2 regions of the Paenibacillus sp. FSL H8-0283 genome follow, and region 1 is predicted to be linked to the other one. Evidence: riboswitches for the same ligand, from Rfam matches in the RefSeq annotation. Region 1 holds a riboswitch; the other holds the start of a gene.
The links. Region 1 has a riboswitch for ZMP and ZTP ahead of MHI52_RS28355 (TIGR01440 family protein). Riboswitches for the same ligand answer to the same signal wherever they lie in the genome.
Positions count from the first base shown of each region.

Region 2: it holds a riboswitch for ZMP and ZTP, as region 1 does, so the genes downstream of both, MHI52_RS08670 (DJ-1/PfpI family protein) here and MHI52_RS28355 (TIGR01440 family protein) in region 1, are expected to answer to the same signal.

Region 1 covers NZ_CP150295.1:6,437,300-6,445,496, forward strand. Annotated here, with positions in the region: gene wecB (non-hydrolyzing UDP-N-acetylglucosamine 2-epimerase) at 1-456, opposite strand, end outside; gene upp (uracil phosphoribosyltransferase) at 494-1,123, opposite strand; gene glyA (serine hydroxymethyltransferase) at 1,551-2,798, opposite strand; gene MHI52_RS28355 (TIGR01440 family protein) at 3,018-3,611, opposite strand; ZMP/ZTP riboswitch at 3,753-3,834, opposite strand; gene MHI52_RS28360 (low molecular weight protein arginine phosphatase) at 3,931-4,503, opposite strand; gene MHI52_RS28365 (manganese efflux pump MntP family protein) at 4,562-5,122, opposite strand; gene MHI52_RS28370 (L-threonylcarbamoyladenylate synthase) at 5,299-6,471, opposite strand; gene spoIIR (stage II sporulation protein R) at 6,719-7,378, opposite strand.
Region 2 covers NZ_CP150295.1:1,884,608-1,892,804, reverse strand. Annotated here, with positions in the region: gene MHI52_RS08690 (SDR family NAD(P)-dependent oxidoreductase) at 1-288, opposite strand, end outside; gene MHI52_RS08685 (bifunctional 2-polyprenyl-6-hydroxyphenol methylase/3-demethylubiquinol 3-O-methyltransferase UbiG) at 338-1,084, opposite strand; gene MHI52_RS08680 (VOC family protein) at 1,276-1,659, opposite strand; gene MHI52_RS08675 (GNAT family N-acetyltransferase) at 1,835-2,308, opposite strand; gene MHI52_RS08670 (DJ-1/PfpI family protein) at 2,313-2,921, opposite strand; ZMP/ZTP riboswitch at 2,982-3,063, opposite strand; gene MHI52_RS08665 (GNAT family N-acetyltransferase) at 3,114-3,629, opposite strand; gene MHI52_RS08660 (YfiT family bacillithiol transferase) at 3,663-4,187, opposite strand; gene MHI52_RS08655 (GNAT family N-acetyltransferase) at 4,235-4,774, opposite strand; gene MHI52_RS08650 (hypothetical protein) at 4,783-5,322, opposite strand; gene MHI52_RS08645 (hypothetical protein) at 5,344-5,784, opposite strand; gene MHI52_RS08640 (class I SAM-dependent methyltransferase) at 5,791-6,468, opposite strand; gene MHI52_RS08635 (sporulation protein) at 6,650-7,423, shown strand; gene MHI52_RS08630 (BglG family transcription antiterminator) at 7,593-8,197, opposite strand, start outside.

The sequences.
Region 1 (8,197 bases):
CGCAAAGTGTAGATCAGCCAGTACTCCCGTCAGCTGACGGTTCATCTCTTCCGGATATGGAGACAGCTTGTTCCACGTCCGCAGCCCCGCTTCCACATGTCCTACCTGAATCTGTTGCAAGAATGCTGCATAGCTCGCTACAAAGGTAGTTAATGTATCCCCGTGAACCAGTACAATATCCGGCTTAGCTTCGGCTAACACCGGCTCCAGACCGCCAAGCACACGAATTGTGATTTCATTCAATGTCTGACGGTCCTTCATCACATCCAGATCATAATCGGGATGAATGTCGAAAACTTCAAGTACCTGATCCAACATCTGGCGATGCTGCGCAGTTACGCAAACAATAGATTCAATAGACTCAGGGTGTTTCTGCAATTCCAAAATAAGCGGAGCCATCTTGATGGCTTCCGGACGCACCCCGAAGATCGTCATGACTTTAATTTTGTTAGACATTCGAGCAAGCCTCTTTTCTACTCCGCATGCAATATGCTTATTTAGTGCCGTATAGACGGTCTCCTGCATCTCCAAGCCCTGGAACGATATAACCATGATCATCCAGACGGTCGTCCAATGCTGCTACATAGATGTCCACATCGGGATGTGCATCTTGCACAGCTTTTACGCCTTCCGGTGCTGCGACCAGGTTCATCATCTTGATTTGGGTACAGCCACGTTTTTTGAGCACGTCAATAGCTGCAATTGCCGAACCACCCGTTGCCAGCATCGGATCAATTACAATCAATTGACGCTCTGTTACGTCTGTAGGCAGTTTGGTGTAGTATTCTACCGGTTGCAGTGTTTCCGGGTCACGGAACAGACCCACATGTCCAACTTTTGCCGCTGGTAACAATTTCACAACGCCATCCAGCATTCCTAGTCCTGCGCGCAGAATCGGCACCAGTCCGAGCATACGTCCAGAGATGACTTTACCTTGTGTTGCAGCTACAGGTGTCTGTACATCAATCGTTTCCAGTTCAACATCTCTTGTAATCTCATAAGCCATCAACGTTGCTACTTCATCCACCAATTCACGAAAATCTTTCGTATTCGTACGCATGTCGCGTATAAACGTCAGTTTGTGTTGAATCAAAGGGTGATCACATATTACTAATTTTCCCATCTAATTTGTCCCTCCGGTAAGTTCTTCATGTTCAGCATTTCCAAATATACCTAGCCACCATTCATGGGCTCGATAAATCCTGTATATTATATCATCACCAACAACGAATTACACCATCAAGGGGCACCCAATCATTACAGATTACCGAATCCTATAAAAAACAGGACCGGAAAATGATCCATCCGGTCCTGTTTTGCTCTTGCTGTTATGTCGTTGAGTATGTTCAAAAACGTGTAAACACTAATGGTGCTCCGCAAACCGAATGACCTTCCGATCGCTGTTATCCCCAGATTTCTTTGATCCAATTATAATTGTTGAAATCTGGGGATAAAGGCGAGCGCTACGCTTCTTCAGGTTCTTTCGGTTTGCTCCGCCTGCGTGTGTACATTAAGAACATCTCAAATACAAACAGCATGAGCAAAGTTTTTTAGTATTTAAGATCGGTATAGAGCGGGAATTGGTCTGTCAGTGCAGTCACTTCTGCACGGGCTTCATCCAGCTTCGCTGTATCTTTTGGATTTTTCAGCGTTTTAGCAATGATCTTACCAATAGCGACCATCGCTTCTTCGTTCATGCCACGGGAAGTTGCAGCAGGTGTACCAATTCGAATACCACTCGTTACAAACGGGCTTGTAGGGTCGAATGGAATGGCATTTTTGTTCACGGTAATACCGATGGAATCAAGCACATGCTCAGCTTCCTTACCTGTGATGTTCACACTGCGTGTGTCGATCAGCATCAAGTGGTTATCTGTACCACCAGATACGATGTTCAATCCTTCAGCGATCAGTGTTTCAGCCAGAACCTGTGCGTTTTTCACGACATTCTCAGCATACGTTTTGAACGATGGTTGCAAAGCTTCACCGAATGCTACCGCTTTGGAAGCGATCACGTGCATCAGAGGTCCACCTTGGGAACCTGGGAATACGGCTTTATCAATCGCTGCTGCCCACGCTTTGCGGCACAGAATCATACCACCACGAGGTCCACGCAGCGTTTTGTGTGTAGTTGTTGTTACGAAATGCGCATGTGGAACCGGGTTTGGATGCAAACCAGCAGCAACCAGTCCTGCGATGTGAGCCATGTCCACCATGAACAAAGCGCCTACATCATTGGCGATGGAAGCTAGCTTTTCAAAATCAATGGTACGCGGATACGCACTTGCACCTGCAACGATCAGACGAGGGCGGTGTTTGAAAGCCGCTTTGCGTACTTCATCATAATCAATCAGGAATGTATCTTCCTGTACGCCGTATGCCACAAAGTTGTACAGCAAACCAGATGCGTTAACCGGGCTACCGTGTGTGAGGTGTCCACCATGGGCAAGGTTCATACCAAGTACAGTATCACCAGGTTTCAACGCTGCAAGATAAACTGCCATGTTCGCTTGTGCACCGGAGTGAGGTTGAACATTCACGTGTTCTGCTCCGAACAATTCTTTTGCACGATCACGCGCGATGTCTTCAACGATGTCCACATGCTCACAACCGCCATAGTAACGTTTACCTGGATATCCTTCAGCGTACTTGTTGGTCAGAACAGATCCCATTGCTTCGATTACTGCTTCACTTACGATGTTCTCGGATGCGATCAGTTCGATGTTGTTCTGTTGACGTTTCAGTTCAAGATTCATCGCTTCCAGTACTGCCGGGTCATTCTTGCGCAATTGTTCCATGATTAAATTCCTCCCAGTTATAAGTGAAGTTATAAAGTGAAACTAATGTTTACACGAAAACGGCGAGTGCAACACCAATCTGAAGAAACGAAGTGGTCGCCTTTATCACCGGATTTCCCCTTTTAAATAGGGAATTAAAAAATCTGGGGATAACAGCGATCGGAAGATGGTGATGCAATCAAAGTCAGGAGTGTAACCCAATTAGTCTCGCTTTATATGTTAGTCACAAAATGTCGAATCTGGTTGTTCTTCCATACGATACACCGCGCGTTCGCCGCCAATCAACTTCGGACGGGTCAACGCTGTGGTTACACGAGCATCTCCAACATAGCGAAGCGCTGTACGATAGGGTACGGCTACATGCCGGAGATGCATCCCAATCATCGTCTCCCCAATGTCCAGTCCCGCATGGGCCTGCACATGTTCAGCCAGGCATGGATCGGTCAGCGAACGATATGCTGCGGATGCCATTGAACCTCCGGCCTTGGGCACGGGTACTGCACCAACCTCGGTCAATCCAAGTCGAGTAAGCACAGAACGTTCCATTACCAGCGCACGGTTCAGATGCTCACAACATTGGAATACCGTGTCAAAACCGAACTCTTCCTGCACCTCGCGTATACCCGCAAGAAGCTGCTGCGCCACTTCAATGGCACCACTCGTACCAATCCGAGCGCCTGCGACTTCACTTGTGCTTGTACCGATCACAACGATCTGTCCAGGCCCAAGCTGTCCGGCAAGCGCCAGTTCATGCAGAATAGACGCGGTCTGTTCCTGCAATCCGGGTTGTTCCGAATCTAACTCTATAGTCATCCTATTATCGCCTCCCGATAAAATCATGCCCGCTGTCTCTTGGTTGTCCTTCGTATTCTTGCACGGCATCTCAGGTACTATTATAGCGAATAATCAGATGAAAGACGAAAAAAAGAGCAGTCTGCGGGTAACGCAGAATTGCTCTTTTGCCCAGGCGACCGGCCGTTTGTTCCGGTGCTCCATCGTGGTTATGCCCACTTCGTCGCCAGTTACACCGGATCCCTGTTTTCCCCTTCATCATAAAACAACCCGCGGCTAAAATCAACGGTTAATTTACATCACGTGTCCTATTTCTATAACCTGCCTCGCAGGATCAGAATTATCCCAGCTTATCCAAAAGCCGGTCCAATGCCGTCCGAATCTCAGCTGCAGCTATATTGTAATCATCACGACTTCCTCCAAACGGATCGGAGATGTCGAAACTTGGAATTCGTTGTCTAATCTCAATGGCTCGCTCACGCTCCGATGCCAGGATCTCTTGGCCAAGGGCGCGTTTCATCTCAAGCGTTGCAAACAGGCTGTCCAACTCCTGAACATCACTTAATACCTGTTCATCATCCTCCACATATTCTTTCAATGTATAGGTTTTGTGGACTGAATCGGGAAAAACCTGCATGACATGCTGCTTATGACTCCGTGTTAATGTAAGAACCAGATCGGCCCAACCTACCAGGTTAGAGCTAAGCTGTGTGGAATGAGGTGGACCTTCAACGTTATGATCTCTCAAAACCGCTTCAGCATGTCGGGAGATCGGCATACCCGACGTTGCTGCCACACCTGCGGAGCGAACCTCTACCTGAATGCCACGCTCCGATGCCAGTTTTCTCAAAAGCCCCTCTGCCATGGGGCTGCGGCACGTATTTCCTGTACACACGAATAAAATATGTTTCATTGTGTTAGCCTCCCCATTTTACATATGATGCGAATGATATGATATTTCAAGTTTTATTCTAAAATATAAACAAAAGTCCAAACGCAAGCAAGATTGCGCCACCAATGGCTTCGCCGTAATCCCCGAGATTCTGGCTCACCCGACGGCCTAATAGCAGACCCATAACCGACATCACCCCGCCACACACACCGAAAGCAAGTACAGTTAAGATCAGATCACTGCTAAACATCCCTAAGGAAACGCCAACGGAGAATGAATCCACACTTACGCTGAGGGAGAACAAAACAACGCCGAGCAGGGAACGGTGGTCCACCAGCTTTGTATCGCCTTCACGGAATGCATTCAGAATCATATGAGCACCCAGCAAAACAAGCAATCCACCTGCCGCATACGTCGTAATGTCACCGAGCAGGGAACTGACGTATTTGCCCATATACATGCCGATGAGCGGCATGATGATATGAAATAGCGCCGTTACAATACTGATTCGCAATACATCCCGCAGCCGAATGCCCTTCATGCCAATTCCGATCCCGAGTGAGAACGCATCGAGGCCAAGCGCAATAGCCATGATCAAAATGGTTACCAACTGCCCTACATGGACAGACACATCCCACATCCCCATACCCCCAAGTCACGTAAAGGTTCTTGTACACGATATGCGGACAAGGACCTAAACATGACCGATGAAAGGCAAACGGCGACGGATGTCTGGTCAGTTGCTGGCTTTATAGAATCTTGATTTTGTTTTGGAAAAAGAGTGATTAGCTCTCCTGACTGTATGATCAGGAGAGGTTATGAGGGTTGCTGGTTGCCAACTTGTATGAGTTGGTTCCCCGCAGCCTTGAGCAGCCGATTCATGACGGCTGCTCCCAGCCCTTCGCGTGAGCAGGCTTCAGCCACAATATATGTGGCGCCTTGCTCATCGCAGTTGCGCAGCGCGGCGTATAGCCGGCGCGCTGCTTCTTCCAGCTCGCTGGCGTCTCCCAGCGAGAACACGGCATCGGCGCGGTACTGCTCCGCGTGCTCGGCGAACGCCAGCACAGCGGTGCGCTCTCCGCGCTGCGCCGCCTCTGCGAGGGCGGCGCTGATCCAGGCCGCCACCGCTGCGGGCGGCCCCTCCACCACGCACAGCGCCCCTGCGGGTGCGTAGTGCGTGTACTTCATGCCCGGCGAGCGCGGCGCCGGGCTGCCCACGCCATCGGCCCCCTCCGCGAGTAGCGCGGGGTCCGTGGCGACACGGGCGGCAACGGCGGACAGTTGTTCCGCCGTAATGCCGCCAGGGCGCAGGATGGTGACGGTACCGTCGTCACCGACCTGCACAACCGTGGACTCGACGCCCACCCCGGTGGGGCCGCCGTCCACAATGCCGCCGATGCGGCCATCCAGATCCTCGCGTACATGAGACGCGAGTGTCGGGCTTGGCCGCCCGGAGCGGTTGGCGCTTGGCGCAGCCACAGGGCATGCCGCCGCCGCGATCAACTGCAAGGCCACCGGATGGTCCGGCATGCGCACGGCCACCGTGTCCAGTCCGGCGGTGACACGCGGGGACACCGCCCCCGACCTAACCGGCAGCACCAGCGTCAGTGGTCCCGGCCAGAAGGCCGCCATCAGCGCTTCCGCCGTTTCGTTCACTTCCGTGACCAGCGTATCCAACTGGTCACGGTGCGCGATATGCACAATCAGTGGATTGTCGGAAGGTCGGCCTTTGGCGACAAATACAGCCTCCACGGCTACTGTGCTACGCGCATCAGCACCCAAGCCATAGACCGTCTCGGTCGGAAAGGCCACCGTCTGACCTTGACGAATGCAGGCTGCGGCAGCCTGCAAGTCGGCGAGCGCCTGTTGATCGGCGCTCCCCTTTTTCACATCCAACATTTCAATATTACCCAATCCGTGATCGTTCTCAGCGCTCACCAAGACACGTACATCCCACATCTCGGTGACCAGCTCTCCCGGAGCTTTCATATCACGTTCTTCTCTACCATCCCTCATCTCAGAGGTGTGTTGCACTGGTTCGTTTTCTCTGCTCATATATCATCATTCCTAAACTTCAAGTAGGTTAGTTCATATCCATATTCAATATAAGTAATTATAACATACCTGTCCCAACTCGGATGCCCTTCAAACTTCGCTCGGAATTTCACCACTAATTCATATCAAAAGGGCAGCTCCCTGAATCGAAGTCGCCCTCTACTGTATTATAAGTACGTTGTTATGCGAACAAACTAGTCACCCAACTCCATAGTTTCACAGCCATATCCCACAGAAAGAATCTCGCTTCCGGTGTGTCTCCCTGCACAGATGCTTCTGCATCTCCTGGTTCAGCCGCTGCGGCTGATACCGTTGAAGGTTTCGCCAGTGCATCCCCGGTCCCTGCATCAATGAAGCACAACGGCGGGAACAACACACACCACCAGTTCTGACCTTTGCCTTCCCCCAGCGTAATCCGAACCGCTTCATAATCTCCGGCAGGATACACAGTGCCACCATATAGTTTGGTCGGGAACGGAACGGAACCCAGCTCCACCTGATACTCATAATTTAAACCGCGACTGGCCAACTCTTCTCCTACTCTATTCTCAATCTCGGACAAATGCTCACGAATAACCTTGCGCGCTTCATCCAGACTTTGCGGATTCTCCAGTTCGGCTACCCACTCGCCCATCTGAGCAACGACAGCATCCCGAATCTCGCGTTTCACCAATTGATCTCCCGGTGCATCCGAGTTTGCTAGAATACGCAAGCGAATCGATTGTTCCGGAATTGCTGTGGCCGCCACAGCTGCATCCGTTTTCTGACCTTCCCACATCATGATAATCATCATAAGACATACAATAATAAGTCCAATTTGCTTTACAATTCTTCTGCTCATTCCGTTCTCCCCCTCGGCTCTCTGATCACGTTGCCTGCAACTCTCTCATGTCTATCAGTATGCCCGGTAGAGACGGAAGTAAACCTAGCATTTGCAATAAATCTACTAGAGGTTGTTCACAAGCCCACTTTAATTACAAAGGGTGCCTAGCTCCATCATCAACGTTGAATATGAGATTCAGCCGAAATAAGCGGGAGGCTTACGAAGGTTGTTTACCAAGGAACCATTTTGATTGCTCACGTAGTTTATCCTACGCTCCACTACTCCATTTCTAACCTCATCCCATCTTCTCGGTACTGAAAACCCAACTATATTGAACACGTACTACTAGAATGTGTGTTTAAACCCAGGCAAGTTATACGAAGACAGAATGTCAGCGTCCAAGAAGCCTTGAAGAGTGTACTGGCGACCCTAGGCGAATAACTCTCGCGAATGACCAGTCGATGCTCTAAGGAACCGAGGACGTCTTATTTGCCCTTCAGGCATTCTTTTGAAATTGTAAGGAACATGAGGCACGTTATTCCCCAAAGTTATCTGATCAACACGCTACAGAAGGCTGTTTATGCTGATATAATGTGTCTCAGATTCCTTAGTTTTCTCCAGACACTTCAAATCCCCGAATAAGACGTGTGTGGTTCGTTAGCTCCTAACACCACCTAACTCTTAACTCCTAACAGCTGGCACCTGAAGCTCCACACAATGCTCAACACTCTATTCCCAACTCTTTCAGGTTCGCCTCAGCCTACAGCAGGCTCGAAGACACCTATGCATTGCTTCTTTCATCTCTCATTCACACTTTCTCACCCATCATGTTAAAAA
Region 2 (8,197 bases), 2.5 Mb from region 1:
CAGCATCGCTGCATTATTAATGAGTCCAATGAATTCAGCTTCCTGAGAAGGTATTTGGTCCAATATGCGTGTAATCAAATCATCGATCCCATTCAGGTCGGCAAGATCATACTGAACATGGCGGTAACGCCCGCTCCATTCCTCGCTTGATTCCAACAGATCCGAACCCCCGCGTGAAATACCGTAAACGTAATCCCCCTTAGCCAATAATAACTCTGCAAGTTGTAAACCGATCCCTTTGGATGTGCCTGTAATAATAAAGTGTCTTTTTCCTGTTTCTGTTCCCATTCCGATACCACTCCTCCTCTATTTTCAATGCATGTTTATTTCACTATTCTTACGAGTTTTTCTTTCTCCACAACGTGGCCCAGAGAAAAGGTACACCAAAATACGGTTCATGTTGCTCCAGCGACTTCATTGCACGGAACTCCACACATTCAAAGCCATCTTCCAGCATGTAGCGAAGCTTCTCCTCCGTGAACGCAAGACCACCGCGCATCGACTTCTCTTGATACACCTGCCAATCATTCATAACGATCTCAGGCCCACCAATATCGCCAAAACCTGGAGCAAAACAAGTCATTCCAAAGTATCCTCCAGGCCGGAGTGCATTGTGGATCATCTCTATGTAGGGAATGCGCTGATGTGGCAACAGATGGTGCAGACAACCCGAGTCGTAGACAAGATCATATTCTTGCTCTGGGGATAATTCGAACACAGATCGACATTCAAAATGCACGTCCAGTTGCTCCTCTGCCGCCCTCTCTTTAGCCCAAGCAATAGCTGTCTCCGAAAGATCATAAGCATCTACCTGATATCCTTGGCGGGTTAAATACAACGCATTTCTGCCCGGGCCACACCCCAGTTCCAGTGCCTTACCGCCGCTCAGCACACCTTCGTTCACATGCGCTACCAGATTCTCATCCGGTTTGTTTGGGAAAAAGGGGATTGGTCTGTTCCGATCCTCATAGAAAGGTTCCCAAAACTGCTTGGCAGATCTGAAATCCGCATCGAGCATATCATATAGATCCTGTACACTTTTAATCGTCTTTTCCACAACCACATTCCTCCTTAACTGCTCCATTCAAACCTTCATTTTCGACTATTCATTCCTCGGCATTTTCGTTAAATCAGCCACACTCTATTATAACATTTTTACCCAGTAGTTCTCTATTTTTCTTGCGTTTTTCTACTCCAAAACATAAGCTTTTTCCCAACAAAAAAACGACCGACATGAATGTCGATCGTTTTTTTGTTGGGGTTTTGTGTTGTAACTTACTTCGCCCGTTCCAAAACTGCAAAGTAATTCCCTTCGTTATCAGCAAAGTTGAAGACACGCCCCGTTGGCATCTCGACAATCTCTCCCACCGTTACATGTTTACCAGCCAAGTCGGCATATAACTGATCCAGATTTTCGGTGAAGAACATTAACGAAGGTGTGCCCAGATTTACACCCGCCGACATCCGTTCAACGAACTCTTTGTCATGGAGTATAATGCTTGTCTGCGAGTCTGCGGTAGGCGCAATCTCAATCCATCTCATGCCCTCGTCAAGGTTTACTTCATCCACAATGTGGAATCCTGCAACTTCCGTCCAAAATGCCAGTGATTCATCCTGATTGTTGACATACAACATAATCTGGCCGACTTTGCTAAACATGCATCATTCACTCCTCTGATCATCTAATCTCTTAACATCCTGCTTATCATTCCTCAAATTCCAATAGAGTATAACATGCAGGACAGCTTTTTGATCATCTTTCTTTGCAAGTCCATGCAACTTAAACTGAAGTACACTTTTATGCTTCCACTTCAATTAGTTTTTTGAAGTTTCCTTATAATGTTTTAACAAGTGAAAGTCTATGAAACCCCGAGGTATAATAGTTCATATCAACACCTTCTTTTTGAAAATTCATTCGTTCATAAAATAGGAGCGCTGCTTCATTTTCTTCATGATCAAGTGTGTAAAGCATGACATCACCACTGCCGAATTCAGCTATTTTTATACATATTTTTGTAATTAGTCCACGTGCTACTCCCTGTCGAAGGTGTGATTTGCATGTAACAACGCCAACGATTTCATATCGGTTAACAGTAGGATGAAAGATATAACCAGCATGACCTATGACAACATCTGCTTCGTCAACCATGACATAATAAGCACTGATACGTTCATCCGTCATTTTTAAAAATAAATCCCAGCGCGCAGGATACTGATCGCGTATAAACGAAGGGAATTGAAAATCATGATCCGTCATCATTTTCAGCACTGCTGGCTGATCAATCGCTTGAAAAAGGCGAATAGTCATCTTTTTATCCCCTACCCTTAGTGTGCATATAGACATCTTTTAAGTTACCAGCTTCATAATATGGATACTCTAGTTTTTGTTGAACTTGAAGGACGATCTCCGTAGACGTTAACATTTCGACCAAGTATAGTCCCAGGTCAATGGAAGCCGTAACCCCCGCACCCGTTACCGTATTACCATCACGCACTACACGCTCTGAGATCACTTCTGCACAATAAGGATTCAATAAATCATAAGCAGATTTGTTGGTAGTAGCCCTTTTTCCATTCAGGAAACCTGCTGCCCCCAATAGTAAAGCCCCGGTACAAATAGATATTTTATAAGTGACATTTTCTGCCGTTCGGACCCATCGCATAAAATCCTCATCAAATCGAAGCGTTCTAGTTGATAATCCACCAGGAAAAAATACTAGATCAAAATCCCCTAGATGAGGTAATACTGCATCGGATTTCATTTTCAGCCCGCGGTCATCTGAAATTTCCTCCTTATCTGCGCAGAATGTCCATGATACGTTTTCCTTTACTTTCAGAATCGCTAGCCAAGTCACTGCTTCATAAAATCCAGCTAAATCCATGCTTGTCATTCCATCAAATAAAACAAACGCCATTTTCATTGCCGCCACCAGTCCTTTCGTTCCCTGAATAATAAATAAAGTGTTTGATCAAAAGATCAAACACTTTGCCCAGGCGTACGGCATATAATATATGTGCTCCCTCGTGGTTCACTCCACGTTTACGCCAGTCACACATAACAGATATTTACAACTAATATACATGACATCTTTCATATTGTATATATTATGAAATTATTGCGTGGCTTTTAACTTCTTCGTAAGATAAAGTACAACATCGTCGTCCATAATCGTTTCTTCACCCGGCTGAATGTAATGATCATGTTTGTGTACACCGTGACCGTCTGGTATGTACCCGCGATGGGCATATAGAACTTGCGCTTTGCCATAATCGGAAAACACACCTACACCAATGCCTGCTACATCCGTTCGTTCCAGAATAACTTCCTCTGCTCGGTCCATCAACCGTGAACCAATACCTTGGCGCTGGAACTTCATTAGTACATTAAAATCGTTAATTTCGGGAATGCCTTGTTCCCTGAAAGACGGGTAGCTGGAATTCCACAATACATTCACGTATCCGGCAAATTCTCCATTCAACTCGGCTACCAAGGTTACGCGTTCCCCATTCTGTTGTTCAGCCAAGTAATGAAGATACTGCTCAGGGGATCTCCCCCAACCCTGCTCCTGAAACGCCTTTGATATGATTACAGGATCGTTCTCATTTAATAGTCTGATATGTACACTCATTGATGAATCCTCCTTAAAAGATATTTCTAATAGCTATATTCCCAATCTATCCCGAAGCGATGTGATGTGAGCAACATGGTGTTTGCCGTGCCAAGCATACATGCCCAGATTGTAATCCAGTCTTGTCGTTTCTTCCGATGAGGGATGATAAAATTGTTTGGCATAATCTGCATCTGTCAGCGCGTTTAACAGAAACACCCAACGACGATGGAGGGCATCCAGAATCTGAAGCGAGAATTCGACATCCAGGTCTCTTGAATCACTCAGTTCAGCCCAGCGCTCTTCATAATAAGGCCGAATCGTTGGTGTATCCTCTGTCAGCGCCAACTTGAAACGAATCATACTGTTCATATGGCTGTCTGCCATGTGGTGAATAACCTGTTTGAGCATCCATCCACCTTCTCGATACGGTAGACTTAATTGCTCTTCACTCAATCCCTTTACCGCTTCTCGTGCGCGTTCAGGCAACTCAGCAATGTCCTGAATCCACTTCTCCCGTTGTGCCAAAGTAACTTCACCCGTGTGTACAAATGGTCCTATCGGAAATCTTTCATCCATCCATTATTCCTCCTTGTTTACATGATTTAAATAACTTTAAGCAGGATCTACAGGGCATATTCCATAAGCCAACAGTCTCGCATCTGTCCTTCGTGCTGCTCATGTTTCTCCAACAGCTTAATCTTTTGGAAACCACATTTCTCATAACAGGATATCGCTCGCAAGTTCCAGGATTGAGGGTCCATAACCACTTTACGGGCTTGTTTTTCATTAATCAGATAAGCCAGCATGGATTGCATCAACTGTGTACCAATGCCTTTATTCCAGTATTCTACCTCACCAATAAACTGATCCGTTCCATAGATGATCTCATCCGTGTCTCCATAACCATACTCCGTTCGTTCTTCTTCCTCAAGCTCATAGAACTGAATGTATCCAATCGGATGTCCTCCATACTCAACGATACAACGAGTAGCATCATCTTTTTGATTGTAAAAATGCTCTCTCACCTGTTCCAGATCATGCGGCCGATCACGCCCTTCATAGTATTGAAGAACTTCCAGGTCTGACAGCCACTTCACCAGATGTTGTTCATCTTCTGTGTCCAAGAAACGTACAGTGATTTCATTCGATTCATATACATTCATCATTCTGATTACTCCTTATTGATCTCCAGATTCTCACTCGTAACCCAACTCAGATCCTTCCCTAACAAATGCTCGTTGTGAACATAATACACCATGGGATTCTCAAGCGGCTGAGTCGTTCCATCCAAAGATCTGAGCGTTAACCGCAACTTGTAACTCCCTATCTCATCAGGTATCGCAAATCCTATCAGGTTATCAGCTGATTTCATGGTTTTCCCCTGTGCCTTCAGATACTTTTCCAGAATGACTTGATCAAGATAGGAGCTGCCAACAGACGAAGGCATGTACCACGCATCATCTTGTTCTTCAGTGAATGTGACCCCTTCCCATCCAGGGATAACGGGATACACCATATGTTGATCCTTGTCTTCTCTTTTTCGCGTTATCTCTAACTCTACCTCAACTACATCCGTATCAATCTGCCTGATTGTGCCTGCCATCACAACATCCTGGGCACTCACACTTGGAATAACATAGCTGTATATGAGCAGAGTCACCAAGAGAATTATCGTTACTCCCGTAATCCAAAATATTGTATTTTTACGCATCTGTCTGATCCTCCCGTCTAATTAATCATACTTCTGGAGTAGCTCCTTCTCTGTTAAAGATTGAGTTAACCTATCCAACTCAGGTGATGCCGTCCAATCACTGGATGTATTCAATCCATGCTTGATGGTATGTATCGCGCTATGTGCAGACATGTATATATTATGATGGATTCCAGGTTGGACAATGATGTGCTCTCCCGCACGTATCACTCGAATCGAAAACATCTGATCGTCTCCATAACTGGCATACGCAATCCATCCGGTTTGCACCACATAAAACTCCGTTAGATTGATATGTACATGACTGTTTTGCCATGCTCCGTGGGAAGATGCAACGGTTCTACAATAGTAACTGCCATCTTCTGTTATCATTTTATATTTCTGTTCCCCGTTAGCCATCTGCTCAAAGCTGGTTTTAACACCCGTTTCACCATATTTCTGTTCTGAAAATTCTGTGTTCAATCGGCTTCACCTCCTCATGGCCTGCCAAATATACTTGCATTCTCTTACAGCAATTCTACCATCAACCTGATTCTCCTTCAGCTTTACTTCCAGCTGTTCCCGGTACTCAGGCTGTGTATAATCCGGGTTTCCCGGGATATCGGAGAGAAAGATGGCAAACTCTTTTTCATCCGAGAAAATCATAAGTGCCTCGTTATATTCCTCAATCTTGATCTCCTTAAAAGCATTTCTTTCCAAACGCTCACGTACCTTTGTTATATCCGTATGAATACCAATCATAACTCCACCCTTTTGCAGCAATCTCCCATGCTCAATAATGGAAGTTGGACCTCTGCGATCATAGATCAGACCAAATTGCTTATCTTCAAATGGCATCTTTTCTTTTGTGCTAACGCAGACAAATTCTACATTTGTTATCCTGCTTGAATGAAGACTGTTCCGAGCTATCTTTATCATCTCTTCCGAATTATCAAACCCCATAATGTGATCGGTATATTCTGACATTTTCAACGTAAACTCCCCATGTCCACAGCCTGCATCGAGCACGGATGTATACTGAGGCAGAAGCTTAATCAACCGCTTTTCAAAAATATCTTCAGCAGTGTTACCTTCCAGCGTATACAAAGCTCTACCCTTGTATCCCCCATTACGTCGTGCAATCATATCGTACCATTCCATGCTCATAGAGTTCCTCCTGACAAAAAATCCCTTTATTTAAACATTCGACATAGGTAAGTCGATTCTCCTGTTTGGATATACGATATATCTTTGCTAAAATATGAAACGCTTCTCTTCCAGCTTCCGTATTAAGGTCGAAGCCGTATGTATCCCATATAATAAACCATCTGATCTGGAGGTTGAGCGCATGTCATTTTTCAAGAAAATGTTAGCCAGTGTAGGTGTTGGAGCAGCCAAAGTAAATACGGAATTGCATACACCAGAGGTCACGCCTGGAGGAATCATCTCGGGGGTTGTGTACATTGAAGGTGGAGATGTGGAACAGAACGTAGATCGAATCTATCTTTCAATCAAAACCCATTACATACGGGAGCACGATGATCGTAAAGTAAAAGAAACAGCCGTTATAGCCAAATATCTGCTCACCGAAGGTTTCACCTTACAGCCTGGAGCCAAATTGGAGAAAGACTTTTCATTTGACCTCCCAGAAAATCTGCCAATTACACTGCATCGTGCAGAGGTATGGGTGGAGACGGGCCTCGATATTTCAAGTGCTGTAGACCCCTCAGACCGGGACAGACTCCATGTTGTTCCTAGCAAAGACATGAACACCGTGCTCGATGCAATTGATATCCTTGGTTTCAAGCTCCGTGAAGTAACCAATGACTATGCGCCGAAGCTGGGCGGTAATCTGCCATTTGTGCAGGAATTCGAATTTGTACCAACAAACAAGTTTCGTGGGCATCTGGATGAGTTGGAAGTGCTGTTCTATCCCATGGGCGATTCGCTGGAGCTGCTATTACAGATCGATCGCCGCGCTCGTGGACTCAGTGGAATATTCTCCGAAGCCATGGGTACGGATGAGAGCTTTGTCCGCCTGCATCTGTATGAAAGACATCTGGCGCGAGGGGCGCATTCTGTCGCTCAAGGACTGGAAGAAATCATTTCCAAACATATCTAATCTATAGTTTGTGTAAACGAATAAAAAACGTCCTCTATCAGACAAATCTGATGAAGGACGTTTTTTCCCTTTTCAAAAAGGGAATTTAAAAAAATTGGGGGATAACAGCGATCGGAAAGTTATTCTGTCATCGGAGTGTCAGTGGAATTATCCTTAGTGAACTTATATATTAATACGCTTCGGTACTTTTTAGACTCAACGTTTCGCATACAAGTTGGGCAAAGGCATCGAAGCTGCCACAGGATCGCAGGCTTTCCAGCTGCTCCTCCTGCCGGATCAATTCTACAAACAGATCATATATCCCCATCGCCTGTTCGTAATCCTCTTTGCAGATAGATAACATAAATACAGCATGTACTTCATTCTCCTCATCCCACGGAATCGGCTTCTCGAGCAGGCATACCGATACGGTCGTACGGGTTGAACTCAGCTCCATGGGATGCGGAATCGCCATGCCTCTTCCAAGCGCCGTTGAAGCCATCTTTTCCCGTTCCTGCACAGCGGGCCAGAACTGCTCCGTCACAATTCCCTTCTCTAACAGTGCTCCGCTCATCTCAGCCATAAGTGTCATTCTGTCAGGCTGATCCGACCGAAACATAAACAACTCTGGATCAAAGTAACGCAGCAATGTCATTTCCTCCTGCTCATCACTGGTTCGCACCAGATGAGTGATCGTTGCCATGTCTCGTTCCGATGGAATCGCAGCAATGACAGCCGACGGCTTGCCTTTGGACTCCCGTAACCGGATCGTAGAAATGACCAAATCTTCGGGCA